One region of the Janthinobacterium sp. SUN033 genome, then DNA from elsewhere that is predicted to be linked to it. Evidence: predicted binding sites of a transcription regulator. Region 1 holds the regulator's gene; each other region holds the start of a gene.

Region 1 (4,911 bases):
CGGCGTGTCGTTCGTCGACGCCACCGACGTGGCCAATGTGGCGGCCGCCATCACGCCGGCCACGCGGATTGTTTTCGTGGAAACTATTGCCAATCCGCGCACGCAGATCGCCGACCTGAAGAAGATCGGTGACTTGTGCCGCGAGAAGGGCATCCTGTACATCGTCGACAATACGATGACGACGCCATACCTGTTCCGTCCGAAAGCCGTGGGCGCGGGCCTGGTGGTCAATGCCTTGACGAAATCCATCGGCGGCCACGGCAATGCGCTGGGCGGCAGCTTGACGGATACGGGCGTGTTCGACTGGACGCAGTATCCGAACATCTTCGAGAATTACAAGAAGGCGGCGCCCGCACAGTGGGGCATCGCGCAAATCCGCGCCAAGGCCTTGCGCGATTTCGGCGCCTCTTTGGGGCCGGAAGCGGCGCACCATATCGCCGTCGGGGCGGAAACCATGGCCTTGCGCATGGACCGCACCTGTTCGAACGCCCTGGCGCTGGCGACCATGCTGGCCGCCGATCCGAGAGTGGCGGCCGTGCATTACCCGGGCCTGGCGTCGCACCCGCAGCATGCGCTGGCGACGGACTTGTTCCGCAGCTATGGCTCGCTGTTCAGCTTTGAATTGAAAGATGGCATCGACTGCTTCGATTTCCTCAATCGTCTCAATCTTGCCATTCCCGCCAGTAACCTTGGCGACACGCGCACCCTCGTCATTCCCGTCGCCCACACGATTTTCTACGAGATGGGTGCCGAGCGGCGCGCCAGCATGGGCATCGCCGAGTCGCTGATCCGTGTGTCGGTGGGTATCGAGGATGAGGTGGATCTGCTGGAAGACTTCAAGCACGCATTGGAAGAAGAATAAGGTTTCACTTTTTTGAGAAAAAGATTACATTTAAGTGTAATTAAAGCATATGTGTCTTTTTCTCAATCGGAGAGTGGGAATGAAAAAAATTGTATTTAGTGTTTTTTTATTGTTTTCTTGCGCTGTCTATGCTGATGACCTGACGGATGCGAATAAATTCCTGCAATCCAAGGCTTACCCACAAGCCTTGGATTTGTACAAGAAACTGGCTCAGGCCGGGAATGCCGAGGCTCAATTTCATTTGGGCGAGATGTATTTGTATGGTGAAGGAGTGGCTGTCGATGCCGCGCAAGCCGGACAATGGTTTGGGCAGGCCTCCAAGGCGGGCAACAAGAATGCCGAAGCCGCGCTTGCCCTTATGGCTAACCGTGTCGCGCGAAAAGGTGACATTGATTACTATGTCAACTCATATGCCGGCGAGGATGTTGCCTTGAGTAAGGTCAAGTGCGTTACCCCGGTGATCCCTGCATTCTCCCAAACCAAGCGTCAAATCAGAGATGTGGCCGATAGTGTCGATGCCTGGATGGCGTGCTATAACAGCTTTGTCAGTAATTTGAATGCTTCTTTGCCGCCTGGCAAAGCCATTCCTTCTGATATTGAATCGTTGATGAATGAGCAGGAATTTGAAAAGGCCAAGCTGCGCATGGATGCAGCCTATGCGAGGGTGAGTGCCGAAGGGCGTGAGCTGGCAAAAAATATCTTGGCGCAGCGCGATGAGTGGCACTCCAAAACAGAGGCGTATCTCTTGGCGGAGAATAAAAAAATTCAGACAGAAAATGAAATGAGTGAATTGAATCGCTCACGTACCGCGAACACGCCGCAATGGGTGACCAGTCCTTTGCCAAGCAAATAAGGCAGTCTTGCCGATGTGCTCAATAGGATGGGAGTTAAGCGCTCGCAGGTATGATGCAAGCGCTTTCCCTCTTAATGCCAACTGCGCATGAGTCCGACGGCCAAACCTTCCAATGCAAACTCATCTTCCGGCGACACGGTAATCACCTTGAAGTCGGGGTTTTCCGGCAGCAATTCGATGACGGACCCCGTCTTCTTGTAGCGCTTGACGGTGACTTCGTCGCCGATGCGGGCCACGACGATCTGGCCATTCTTGGCGCTGTCGACTTTCTTGACGGCCAATAAATCGCCATCCATGATGCCGGCGTCGCGCATGGACCAGCCGCGCACCTTCAGCAGGAAGTCAGGCTTGGCCGAAAACAGGGCGGGGTCGACGTTGTAGCTCGCTTCCAGGTTTTCCTGCGCCAGGATGGGCGAACCGGCCGCTACCCGGCCGATCAGGGGCAGCGACATCAGCAGCGCTGCCGGCACCTTCGATGGCAGCGCTTCGGCGGCGGCGCCGATCAGGCGGATGCCGCGCGAGGTGCCCGGTGAAATCTCGATCGCGCCCTTGCGGGCCAGGGCCTGCAAATGCTCTTCGGCCGCATTGGCCGATTTGAAACCCAGTTCATTGGCGATTTCGGCACGGGTGGGAGGAAAGCCCGTGTTTTCAATCGCGTCCTTGATCAGGTTCAGGATTTGTTCTTGTCGTGCTGTCAGCTTGATCATGAGCGGTGGGTGCATACTAAAATGCTGTCTATATGAACAGTCTGTATTTTTGTACAGTATCGTTCACTATGCAAGGGGATTTCCGTGTTTTGGGCGAATTTCGCAAGAAATACTTGTCCACGGACGGAAAGCACGGCGGCGCGCGGGCTTTTCGGGCCCATGTGGAAGGAATGATTGAAACGTTTGCAAAAGGCGGTTATAATCTTCGGCTGACCTTCCCACACCCGTCTTGACGCCGGGGTGGGCGATTATCAATCCGACCTGAAGGAGTTTGCATGCGTCATTATGAAATAGTCTTTATCGTCCATCCGGACCAAAGCGAGCAAGTGCCCGCGATGATCGAACGCTACAAAGCCAGCGTAACCACCCGCGGCGGTTCGGTTCACCGCGTGGAAGATTGGGGCCGCCGTCAAATGGCTTACTCGATCCAAAAGCTGCCTAAAGCACACTACATCTGCCTGAACATCGAATGCGACAACGAGACCCTGGTCGAGTTGGAAACAGCATTCAAATTCAATGATGCCGTGTTGCGTCACCTGACCGTTAAAATGAAGAAAGCTGAAACAGCTCCTTCGCCGATGATGAAATCGGTACAACGCGAAGACGCGGCCAAAAGCCACCGCACCGAAGCACCAGCAGCCGCTCCAGCCGCAGCAGCAGCTTAATTCTTGACCAGGATCGTGCGCTGAACCAGCTACAAGTAACCGCCATCATTGCCGAGCGCGAAATATTGCGCTATACCCCGGCAGGGCTGCCGATTGTGAATGCAGTATTGCAACACAGTTCGCAGCAGATGGAAGCAGGAATTGCCCGTTTGACCGAGTTTGATGTTGCCGCGCTAGCCGCTGGCGAAATCTCAGGCCGGTTCAGCCAGGCAAGCTTGGGCGGGGTGTATCAGTTCACGGGTTTCCTGGCCAGGAAGAGCCGCAACAGCAAGAGTTTGGTGTTTCACATCATTGATTTTAGTGCAGTCAATTCTGACTAGCGCATTTTAGATACAGGAGCCTGACATGGCATTCGGTAAAAAGTTCGACAAAAATAAGCTCAAGCTTAAAGAAAAACGCAAACAGCAAAACCCGTTGTTCAAACGCAAGAAGTTCTGCCGCTTCACCGCAGCTCACGTTGAGCAAGTCGACTACAAAGACGTCGACACGCTGAAAGACTTCGTCCAAGAAAACGGCAAGATCATGCCAGCACGCCTGACCGGTACCAAAGCGCACTACCAGCGCCAAGTTGACACCGCAATCAAGCGCGCTCGCTTCCTCGCGCTGCTGCCATACACCGATCTGCACCACGCTTAATCGGTCAGATATTCCTGGAGAAGAACTATGCAAATCATTCTGTTAGAAAAAGTTGTTAACGTCGGTAACCTCGGCGAAGTCGTCAAAGTCAAAGACGGTTACGCACGTAACTTCCTGATCCCGCAACGCCTGGCACGTCGTGCTACGGCAACCGCTGTGGCTGAATTCGAAGTCAAGCGCGCCGAACTGGAAAAAGCTGCTGCCGCTAAACTGGCCGCATCGCAAGCCCAGGGCGAAAAACTGAGCGGCCTGACCGTTCAAGTTGCTCAAAAAGCTGGTGTTGATGGCCGTCTGTTCGGTTCCGTCACCAACTTCGACATCGCTGAAGCGCTGACCAAGCAAGGTTTTGCTGTTGAAAAAGCACAAATCCGCATGCCTACCGGTCCGCTGAAGATCGTTGGCGAGCACAACGTTTCGGTTGCTCTGCATACCGACGTGGTTGTGGAAGTTGTTATCGCTGTCGTTCCAGACGCGAACGCGTAATCGTCTGCGGGCCTGGCCCGCAAGCGTTGCCGCACTATGAAAAGCCGGGTTCGCCCGGCTTTTTTGTGGCCTTTTTTTCGCTCAATTTCAGCCCTTTATTTTTGCCAGCACGCCGAAGCGGGTATAATTCGCGCCATGAACGCCCCCTCTGATCCGCAACTGGATTCCCTCCGTATTCCGCCGCATTCGATCGAAGCAGAACAATCCGTTATCGGTGGTCTGCTGCGCGACAATGCCGCATATGACCGCATCGCCGACTTCATGCATGCGGAGGATTTCTATCGCTATGACCATCGCATCATCTTCGAGCAAATCGTCAAGATGGTTAACGCTTCCAAGCCAGCCGATGTCATTACTGTTTTTGAAACCCTGACCCAGCTCGGCAAGGCCGATGATGTGGGCGGACTCGCTTACCTGAACGCCATGGCGCAAAACACGCCATCGGCCGCGAACATCCGGCGCTACGCCGAGATCGTGCGCGACCGCGGCGTGCTGCGTAAACTCATTACCGTCGCCGACGATATCTCCGGCACGGCCTTCAGCCCGCAGGGCAAGGAAGTCAAGCAGATGCTTGATGAGGCCGAATCGAAGATTTTCGCCATCGCCGAAGAGGGCGCGCGCGGCGCCCAGGGCTGGACCGCCATCCAGCCCCTGCTGACGCAGGTAGTCGAGCGCATCGACGAACTGTACAGCCGCGACAACCAG
Region 2 (4,911 bases), 130 kb from region 1:
CACGGGCGGCGCCGGGCGCTACACGATAGGCCGCTACGACATCGGCGGCACGACCCTGCATATCAATTCGCTGCGCGCGCTGGCGCTGGACTTCGCGCCGGCCCGCTTCGATATCCTCGATACCCTGCATACGCAGCGCTATTTCGCCACCTTGTCCGATTATTTCCGCATCCTCATCATGTGCGAATACGGCGGCCTGTATATGGATGTCGATACGATCCCGCACAATCCGGCGACGATTTTCCTGATGAAGCCGGAAGTGCCCGATTATTTCCAGCGCAAGGATGATGACAGCGAAGAGCGCCGGCACGTCAGCTGGATGAATTTGTTTCTCGATGAAACGGGCATGCTGATCGCCAAGAAGAACGATGCGGCGCTGCGTGTGATCCAGCGCAATGTGAACCGCGCGTATGCGGACATCGACCGGCAGATTCCCCGTTCCTGCCCGCAATTCGAGGCGCGGCTGTTCGGCCAGTTTTATGCCGAATGGAAGAAAAACCTGGGCGTTACCCTGCTCAGCCATGCCGAGTTTTACCAGCGCTATTGCGTGCTGTATGACGGCGCGCGGGAAGCGGTGGCGGGCGGCATCCGCGGCATGCGCTTGCTGGACGATATCATTACCGACATGCACATCCCCTTGAGCGATGAGGAACGGCGCGCGTATGCGCGCTGCGTGGCGCGGCTCGACGAAATCGGCTGGCAACTCGACGATCCTTTGATCCTGCCCAATATCGTCGACGTGTTCGATATCGAGGAAGTGCCGCGCATGGCGTATGCTGCCCAATTGCGGGCGGATATCGAGCATTTCCACTATTACTCGGTGCTGTCGGACGATCCGCAGCTCGACCGCGTGAATGACGTCTTTTGCCGCTACCTGCTGGCCCATCGTTCGCAGCATATTGCCGCCGGCAACTTCTGGCGCCCCACCGTGGGCCGCCACGGCAGCCGCATGCCAACCGCCGGAGATGCCTTCCCGCCAGGTGACGAAGTTCAGGCTCAGGCGGGCTTGCTGTCGCATGCGCCGCTCACGCTGGTGCCGGGCGAGCTGCTGGGCGACGAGGCGAAGAACCGCATGGCCAAATTGCTGTTTGCCACCAGTTACCTGGAATACTGTTCGTTCGGCAATAAACTCAATCTGCAGTTCGTTGAATTGCAGCGGCGGCAGAACATCGACCCTTACCTGGCGCATATCCACGGCCTGCATGACGAGGACGGGCGCTTCATCGGCTTTTTCACGGCCGCGACGATGGACGAGTTCCAGGCGTGCGGCGCCGTCTCGTATTACCGCGATGACATGAAGGCGCTCGACGATGCGTATGACGCATTCGTGCTCGCGCATGCGCGCGCCGACGACTGTTTCGTCAGCAGCTTGGCCATCGACGAAAAATACCGGGGCCAGGGTTTATTCAGGCAGATGTTCCACGAAATCCGCGACCTGTCCAGCCGCAAGGGCTGCGGGCGCATCACCTTGACGGTGTGGGAAAAGAGCGAAGCGCTGCAAGTGTATCTGCACAAGGGTTTTCGCAGCGTGGGCACGTTTGACTATGCCTACAGCCTGTTCTATGACCGGCTGCATTTCCTCGTGTATGAAGGAAACTGAGGAAGGTAACTGAGGAGGGAAAACGAGGGAGAACAGGGGCGGCCGGCAGCCGCCCCGTGTAGTGTCTTACAGGGCCAGGAAGGCCAGGCCCGCCACGGCCGTCGGCAGCAGGGCGCCCGCCAGCAGGCCGACGGCGCCGATCGATTCATCCTTGAAGCCGCGGCGCAGCAGGGCCACGCCGGCCGGGTTCGGCGCATTGGCGATGACGGTCAGGCCGCCGCCGGCCACGGCGCCCGCCATCAGCATGTATTTCGCTTCGTCCGTCATGCCGACGATCAGCGAACCGAGGTAGGTGAGGGCCGCATTGTCGGTAATCGCCGTCAAGCCCAGGGCGCCGAAGAACAGGGCCAGCGGTTTCAGGCTCGAAACGATGGGCTGCAGCCACCATTGCTGCATGCCGCCCAGCACCACCAGGCCGCCCAGGAAGAAGCCGACCAGCAAGCCTTCCTTGAGGATCAGCGGGCTTTGATAGCGCTCATACGCCTGCACGAAGCCGAGGAAGAACAGGAACAGGCCGATGAACAGGACCGGATGGTGCGCCAGGGTGACGACGCCGGCCAGCACGATCATGTGCACCAGGCTGACGGCCAGCGGCACTTTCGGCGCTTCCACTTCGCCAGCCTTCGGCTTGATGTCGGAGGTGTTGCTGTGCAGATATTTGCGCAGCAATATGCTCACGCCCGTGGCGTTGACCAGCACGGCGATGGCGGCCTTCCAGCCGAAATGGGTGGCCATGTAGGCGCTGTCCCAGTTCCACGTGGTGGCCACCATCAGCACGGGCGGCGCCGCGTACGAGGTGAGGGTGCCGCCGATGGAAACGTTGACGAAGAGCACGCCCAGCGCACCGTATTTCAGCCATTCAGGGATGCCCGGACGGAAGATTTGCGGCGCCAGCATCAGCGCGGCCAGGGTCATGGCGGCCGGTTCCGTGATCAGGGAGCCCGTCAGGGGCACGAGCGCCAGGCCCAGCCAGACGAGGGCCAGTTCCGTGCGCAGCGGCATCACGCGCGCCACGCCCTTCAACAGGCGCTGCACGGCGTCGAGCACGGGGCGTGAGGCGGCCACGACCATGACGACAAAGACGAACAGCGGCTCCGTGTAATGGCGCGACTCGGCATACTCGATGGCCGCATCGCCGCCCGAGACAAAGGCCATGATGATGATCAAAATGAAAGCCCAGAAGCCGAACACGACTTCCACTTCGCCCAGCAAATGCAGCAAGCCCGCATGGCGGGGATGGCGCCGCGATAATGTTTCAAACGACTTGGCGGCGAAGGTATGGATGAGCGCGAGGCCGAAGACGATGGCGCTGATGAGTTGGATGGTGGTCAAATGCGTTTCCTTATGGACGGAGGAAGCCGCCCGGTGCATTGCCGAGCGGTAAGGAGAGTGCTTATGGTACAGCAATCGATGTGAAAAACGGTGTTTTTCGGACGTCGCGGGACGGCCCCCGGATGGGGATGCGCAGATATGCCTTGCCAAAAGGGGGACTGGATAGTACTGTATATGCATACAGTATTCATCTTCATATTCAATTATGCAACATTCCCAATTGATGGCCTCGCCGGAAGCCTTGCACCCGTCCCTGTGGCGCGCATCGCAGCTGGGGCAGGGCGCCACGCGCTGCCTGGACACGGGCTTTGCCGCCCTGTCCGCGCAGCTGCCCGGCGGCGGCTGGCCCTGCGGCAGCCTCATCGATCTGCTGGTGCAGCAGCCGGGCAGCGGCGAAGTGCGGCTGCTGGCGCCTGCGCTGGCGCAGCTGCCGGGCTTGCCCATCGTGCTGCTGCAGCCGCCCCACCCGCCGCAGGCGCTGGCCCTGGCCGCGCATGGGCTGGCCCCGTCGCAACTGCTGTGGCTCAAGAGCGCCGGCAGCAAGGATGCCCTGTGGGCGGCGGAAAACATCTTGCGCAGCGGCACGTGCGGCGCCTTGCTGTTCTGGCAGCCGCACGTGCGCGCCGACAGCCTGCGCCGCCTGCACCTGGCCGCGCAGTCCGGCAACACCCTGTTCTGCATGCTGCGCCCGCTGCACGGCGCGCAGGATGCGTCGCCGGCGCCGTTGCGCCTGTCCGTGCGCCCGGCCGCCGGCGGCATCGAGATCGGCTTCATCAAGCGCCGGGGACCGCAGCGCGACGCGCCCCTGTTCCTGCCCCTGCAACCTCCTTCATTACTGCTACGCCATGCGACTCTGGATCGGCCTGTACCTGCCCCGGCTCCCGCTCGAAGTGTTTTGCCCGCGCTGGTCGGCTGACCTTCTCGGCGTGGTGCTGGAGCAGGAGCAAGTGATGGCCGTGTCGCCGCTGGCGCGGGCGGCCGGCATCCGGCCGGGCATGCGCCGCGCGGGCGCGCTGATGCTGGCGCCGCAGGCGCGCCTGCACGAACGCTCTTTGGAACGGGAGGCGCAGGCGCTGCAAGCGGTGGCGCTGGCGCTGCTGCAATATTCGCCGCTGGTGGCGCAGGGCGAGGAAGCGACCCTGCTCGTCGATGCGGGCGCCAGCCTGCGCCTGTTCGGCGGCGTGCGCGCCCTGTGCCGGCAGATTGCGGCCAGCTTACGCGCGCTGGGCTACACGGCCCAGCTGTCGTGCGCTCCCACGGCGCGCGGCGCCTGGCTGCTGGCGCGCGCCGGGACGCGCCGGGGCCGCGTGCTGGGCATGGAGAGCCTGGTGCGCCGTCTCGACCGCCTGCCGTGCGCCTTGCTGCCGCCCGCGCGCCCCTGGCTGGAATGGCTGGACGGCATCGGCTGCCGCACCCTGGGACAGTTGCGCCATTTGCCGCGGCCCGGCTTGCAGCGCCGTTGCGGCGGGGCCTTGCTCGGCATGCTCGACGATGCGCATGGCCACGGCACGGAACTGTACCTGTGGCTCGAAGCGCCGCCCACGTTTTGCGCCAGCCTGGAACTGTTCGACCGCGTGGAGCACGCGGAAGCGCTGCTGTTCGGCGCGCGCCGCCTGCTGCAGCAAATGACGGGCTGGTTGTGCGCGCGGCAATTCGCCGTCGAACGCATCCAATTGCTGCTGGCGCACGAGCGGGGCAGGGTGGCGCGCCCGCCCACCGTCATCGACCTGGCCCTGGGCGAGGCCGTCTGGCGCGACGAGCATTTATTGCGCTTGCTCAAGGAGCGCCTGGCGCAGCTGGTGCTGGACGCGCCCGTGATCGGCCTCACCCTGGAAGCGCTGCAGGTGCAGCCGATGGCGCCGCCCAGCGACACCCTGTTCCCCGAGCCGGGCGGCACGCCGCAGGAGCGCCAGCGCTTGCTGGAATTGCTGGTGGCGCGCCTGGGCGCCGAGAATGTCTTGCAGGCGGCGCCGCGCGCC
Region 3 (4,911 bases), on a different contig from region 1:
GGGCAAACGAGGCTTGCACCCAATCCTGCACCACGCCGCGCGCCAGTTCGCTCAGCTCGATCGGCTCGAACGCTGTGCCTGCCTGCGGCTGGTTTTCCGCGCGCGCCAGGGCCAGCAACTGGTTGACCAGGCGCGTGGCCGCTTCCGAACTTTTCGCCAGTTGCAGCAGCGAGCGGTGGATTTCGTCGTGGTCGGTCTGGCGCAGGGCCAGCTCCGATTGCATGCGCATGCCGGCCAGCGGCGTTTTCATCTGGTGCGCGGCATCGGCGATGAAGCGTTTCTGCATGTCGATCGACAGCGACAGCCGCGCCAGCATCTCGTTGAGCGAACCGACCAGCGGCGTGATTTCCTCGGGCACCTGGCCCGATTCGATGGGCGATAAATCGTCGGGCGGGCGGGCGCGTATGCGTTCCTGCAATTGCGCCAGCGGCGACAGGCCGCGCGCCAGGGCAAACCAGACCAGGGCCAGGATCACGGGCAGGATGATGAACTGCGGCAAAATCACGCCCTTGATGATTTCATTGGCCAGCTGGGCGCGCTTTTCCAGGGTTTCCGCCACTTGCACCAGCGCGCGGCTGGGTTCATCGTCGTTGCCGGAAGGAATGTCGAGATAGCTGAACGCCACGCGCACGGGCGTGCCGTGGATGGTGTCGTTGCGAAACAGCACCATGCCGCTGCGGTATTTGTCGGGGTCTTGCGGCGGCGGCAGATCGCGGTCGCCGTTCAGGTATTCGCCGCGCGAGCCCACCACCAGGTAATACAGGGTGTCGACATCGTCGCCGCGCAGGAAGTCGCGGCCCTTGCCGTTTTTGTCCGGCACGTGGCGCAGCATCGCGCCATCGGCTTGCTTGACCTGTTGCGTCAGCACCGTCACGCTGTCTTCCAGCGCATGGTCGAACGGTTGATTGGCGATGCTCTTGGCCACCAGATAGGTGATGGCGATGCTCATCGGCCACAGCAGCAGCAAGGGCGCCAGCATCCAGTCGAGGATTTCGCCGAACAGCGAATGCTCGATGGTGTCATCCTGCTCCGTGGTGGGCGGCTCGAACCAGTCGTCGTCGTCCGCCTCGTCCGCTGGCGCCTCGCGCACCTTCACTTGCTGGCGGGTCCGCTGGCCGGGCTTGCCGATTCGCCCGCTTCGGCGTTCAGGCGCGCCGCTTCCGAGTATTTTTCCAGGCAGTATCCGAGGCCGCGCACGGTGGCGATGCGCACGCCGCCCACTTCGATCTTCTTGCGCAAGCGGTGGACATACACTTCGATGGCGTTGTTCGACACTTCCTCGCCCCATTCGCACAGGTGGTCGACCAGTTGCTCTTTTGAAACGAGGCGGCCCGTGCGGCCCAGCAGGATTTCCAGCAAGCCCAGTTCGCGCGCCGACAGGTCGAGCATCTGGTCGTTGATGTAGGCGCTGCGCCCCACCTGGTCGTAGCTGAGGGGGCCGTGCTTGATGATGGTGGCGCCGCCGCCGGCGCCGCGGCGGGTCAGGGCGCGCACTCTTGCCTCCAGTTCCGACAAGGCGAACGGCTTGGCCATATAATCGTCGGCACCGAGGTCGAGGCCATTCACGCGTTGCTCGATGGAATCGGCGGCCGTCAGGATCAGCACGGGCAGCAGCGAGGCGCGCGCGCGCAGGCGGCGCAGCACTTCCAGCCCGGACATCTTGGGCAAGCCCAGGTCGAGGATCAGCAAGTCGAATTCCTGGGTGGACAGGGCCGTATCGGCCTCTTGCCCGGTCTTGACGTAATCGATCGCATAACCGGACTGGCGCAGCGAGCGGGTCAGGCCATCGGCCAGCACGCTGTCATCTTCGGCAAGTAAAATACGCATGGTGCACTTCCTATGCTTGCGACGGTAGAAGCTTGTATTGTGTTTCATTTTCCGCAAGGTGGCGAATTTTTGTGAAAAACAGGGTTGTATTGATCTGTTTCAAAACAAATCCACGTTCCGCTTGCATTGATCACTGTTTTTTTATACAGTACTGTCTGTGTAAAGAATTTAACCCACTGGCGCTATCGCAGGCCGACCGATTCACGTGAATCGTCGACTGTAGAACGGCTGAAAGAACATATGGACGATAAAAAAGCTGTAGTACCCGCATCGGAAAAAGCCAAGGCGCTCGCCGCCGCACTGGCGCAGATCGAGAAGCAGTTTGGCAAAGGTTCGGTCATGCGCATGGATGCCAGCGCACCGATCGAAGAAGTGCAAGTCGTGTCGACCGGTTCGCTCGGCCTCGATATCGCGCTGGGCGTGGGCGGCTTGCCGCGCGGCCGCGTGGTGGAGATCTACGGTCCGGAATCGTCGGGTAAAACCACCCTGACCCTGCAAACCATTGCTGAAATGCAAAAACTGGGCGGCACCTGCGCCTTTATCGATGCCGAGCACGCGCTCGACGTCGGTTACGCGCAAAAGCTGGGCGTGAACCTGCATGAACTGCTGATCTCGCAACCGGATACGGGCGAGCAGGCGCTGGAAATCTGCGACGCCCTCGTGCGTTCGGGCAGCGTCGACCTCGTCGTCATCGACTCCGTGGCCGCACTGACGCCACGCGCCGAGATCGAAGGCGACATGGGCGATTCCCTGCCGGGCTTGCAAGCCCGTTTGATGTCGCAAGCCCTGCGCAAGCTGACCGGCTCCATCAACCGCACGAATACCCTGGTCATCTTCATCAACCAGATCCGCATGAAGATCGGCGTGATGTTCGGCAGCCCGGAAACGACCACCGGCGGCAATGCGCTGAAATTCTACGCCTCCGTGCGCCTGGATATCCGCCGCACCGGCTCGATCAAGTCCGGCGATGAAGTGATCGGCAACGAAACCAAGGTCAAGGTCGTCAAGAACAAGATCGCGCCGCCGTTCAAGGAAGCGCACTTCGACATCCTGTACGGCGCCGGCACCTCGCGCGAAGGCGAAATCCTGGACCTGGGTTCGGATGCCAAGATCGTGGAAAAATCCGGTTCGTGGTACAGCTACAACGGCGAACGCATCGGCCAGGGCAAGGACAACGCCCGCGCCTTCCTGCAAGAGCGTCCGGCGCTGGCCCGCGAGATCGAAAACAAGGTCCGCGCTTCTCTGGGCGTGCGCGAACTGCCGCCGCTGGCTGCTGAAAAGCCGGAAAAAGCGGATAAAGCTGCCGACAAGGCTGCCAAGGCTGCGGAAGCCAAGGCCGCCGAGTAAGCGACAGTGGCGGGGCCCGCCTGGCCCGCCGGCGGCAGCTTGCCGCACAAAAAAGTTCTACAATGATTGCCGCCCTGCGCCTGTGCGCCTGGCGGCAATTGTGTTTTCAGTCCGGTGTGGTAAAGATGGGATATGGGTATGGCAGCGGTACAACTGAGCCTGAAGGGCAGGGCGCTACGCTTTCTGTCGATGCGCGAACACAGCCGCATGGAATTGCGGCGCAAGCTGCAGCGCCATGCGCAGGAGGGCGACGATGTGGAAGCCTTGCTCGACAGCCTGGAGCAAGCCAACTGGCTGTCGCAGGAGCGTTTTTCCGAGTCGCTGATCCACCGCCGCTCGGCCCGCTTCGGCAATAGCCGCATCATGGCGGAATTGCAAAGCCATGGCATTGGGGGCGAGGCGTTGCAGGAACTCAAGGCGGGCCTGGCCGAAGGGGAAGTGGCGCGCGCCTGCGAAGTGTGGCGCCGCAAATTTGGTGCAGTGGCGCAGGATGCCGAGCAGCGCAACAAGCAGATGCGCTTCCTGATGCAGCGCGGCTTTTCCCAGCGCGCCGTGCAAGCGGCCTTGAAGGGGCGGGAGCCCGAGGACGACTAGGCGGCTGGCGCGCTTCTGCGTGCTTCCGCGCCGTGCCGGCCGGCCCGCCCTGGCCGCGCTGTGTTCCATCTACAACAGTCCGTACGATGCCCTGCTTGCGTGCGCGGGCCAGTCGGCCTTGCTGTTTGTCCATGTTTTCTTTGCAGGATTCTGCTTCTGTCATCGTCCTGTCAAGCCAGCGGCGTATTGTTGCGCTGCACGTCGTGAGCGCTGCCTGCGCCGTGCGATCTCGGCGCGGTGGCGGCAACTGGATGCGGTTCGCGGCCCCAGGTGCGCATATCTATCATCACTGAATGTGATAACAGCGTAAATTTCCATGTGCTTTCTTTATACTTTGAAATGTTTTTATCGAAGCAATGAAAAATTATGTTGCGGCGCAACCAGCGCCCAGTGTGCTACACTTTTAGGGTTTTTGCGGCGCCGCAGGTGCGGTTGCTGTTCGTAGAAGCTGCGAACAGAGTGCTTTAAGCACATGGCTGCTTACTAAATTATGGCCGCGCAAGCGGCATCGGTCTTATGCCCCTGTCAACTCCCGTATCCCGGCGCGCCCTCCGGCACTCCCGCGTTATCGACGTCCAAGCGTATGTGCGCGACGACGGCCTGTGGGATATTGACGCCCGTATCACCGATATCAAAAGCTATGACGCGACCCTGGCCTCCGGCCCCCGTCCCGCCGGCTCCCCCCTGCATGACCTCCACTTACGCATTACCGTCGATCGCGAACTGACCATCGTCGAGGCCGAAGCCGCCTCCGATGCCGTGCCCTATCCCGGTTTTTGCGATACCATCGGCCCCGCTTACAGAGCGCTGATCGGTCTGAATTTATTGAAGAATTTCCGCCGCGACTTGAAACAGCGCCTGGCGGGAATCGCCGGCTGTACCCATTTGACCGAACTGGCGCAAGTCTTGCCGACTGCGACGGTTCAGGCATTTGCCGGCGATGTCTGGTCGACCCGTGACGGTGCGAATGCTGACTTGTCGCATGAAAAGCCGTTTCAACTCGACAAATGCCACGCCCTGCGCACCGATGGCGGGGCAGTTGCACAGTATTACCCGCGCTGGGTAGCCAAAGCGTGACCCCGGCGCTCTGTTTTTCCTGTTTTTTTTGCACCACTAACCGTATTTTTACACATCAGTATCAGA

Evidence for each region. The regulator LexA, encoded in region 1, represses DNA repair genes until DNA is damaged. The targets are predictions, from matches to a motif close to ACTGTATNNNNATACAGT.
Region 2: the regulator LexA is predicted to act here: its motif matches at 3,100-3,117, upstream of imuA (translesion DNA synthesis-associated protein ImuA).
Region 3: the regulator LexA is predicted to act here: its motif matches at 1,960-1,977, upstream of recA (recombinase RecA).

The regions. Positions count from the first base shown of each region.
Region 1 is NZ_JAPQNV010000002.1:316,557-321,467, reverse strand. Features, by position in the region: gene OX460_RS10040 (cystathionine gamma-synthase family protein) at 1-862, shown strand, start outside; gene OX460_RS10035 (tetratricopeptide repeat protein) at 942-1,715, shown strand; gene lexA (transcriptional repressor LexA) at 1,787-2,422, opposite strand; gene rpsF (30S ribosomal protein S6) at 2,698-3,087, shown strand; gene priB (primosomal replication protein N) at 3,108-3,407, shown strand; gene rpsR (30S ribosomal protein S18) at 3,433-3,723, shown strand; gene rplI (50S ribosomal protein L9) at 3,751-4,206, shown strand; gene OX460_RS10005 (replicative DNA helicase) at 4,342-4,911, shown strand, end outside.
Region 2 is NZ_JAPQNV010000002.1:443,623-448,533, reverse strand. Features, by position in the region: gene OX460_RS10585 (GNAT family N-acetyltransferase) at 1-1,600, shown strand, start outside; gene OX460_RS10580 (putative Na+/H+ antiporter) at 1,667-2,932, opposite strand; gene imuA (translesion DNA synthesis-associated protein ImuA) at 3,138-3,848, shown strand; gene OX460_RS10570 (DNA polymerase Y family protein) at 3,778-4,911, shown strand, end outside.
Region 3 is NZ_JAPQNV010000006.1:115,050-119,960, forward strand. Features, by position in the region: gene OX460_RS23855 (sensor histidine kinase) at 1-1,096, opposite strand, end outside; gene OX460_RS23860 (response regulator transcription factor) at 1,093-1,827, opposite strand; gene recA (recombinase RecA) at 2,068-3,174, shown strand; gene recX (recombination regulator RecX) at 3,313-3,768, shown strand; gene OX460_RS23875 (DUF2889 domain-containing protein) at 4,285-4,845, shown strand.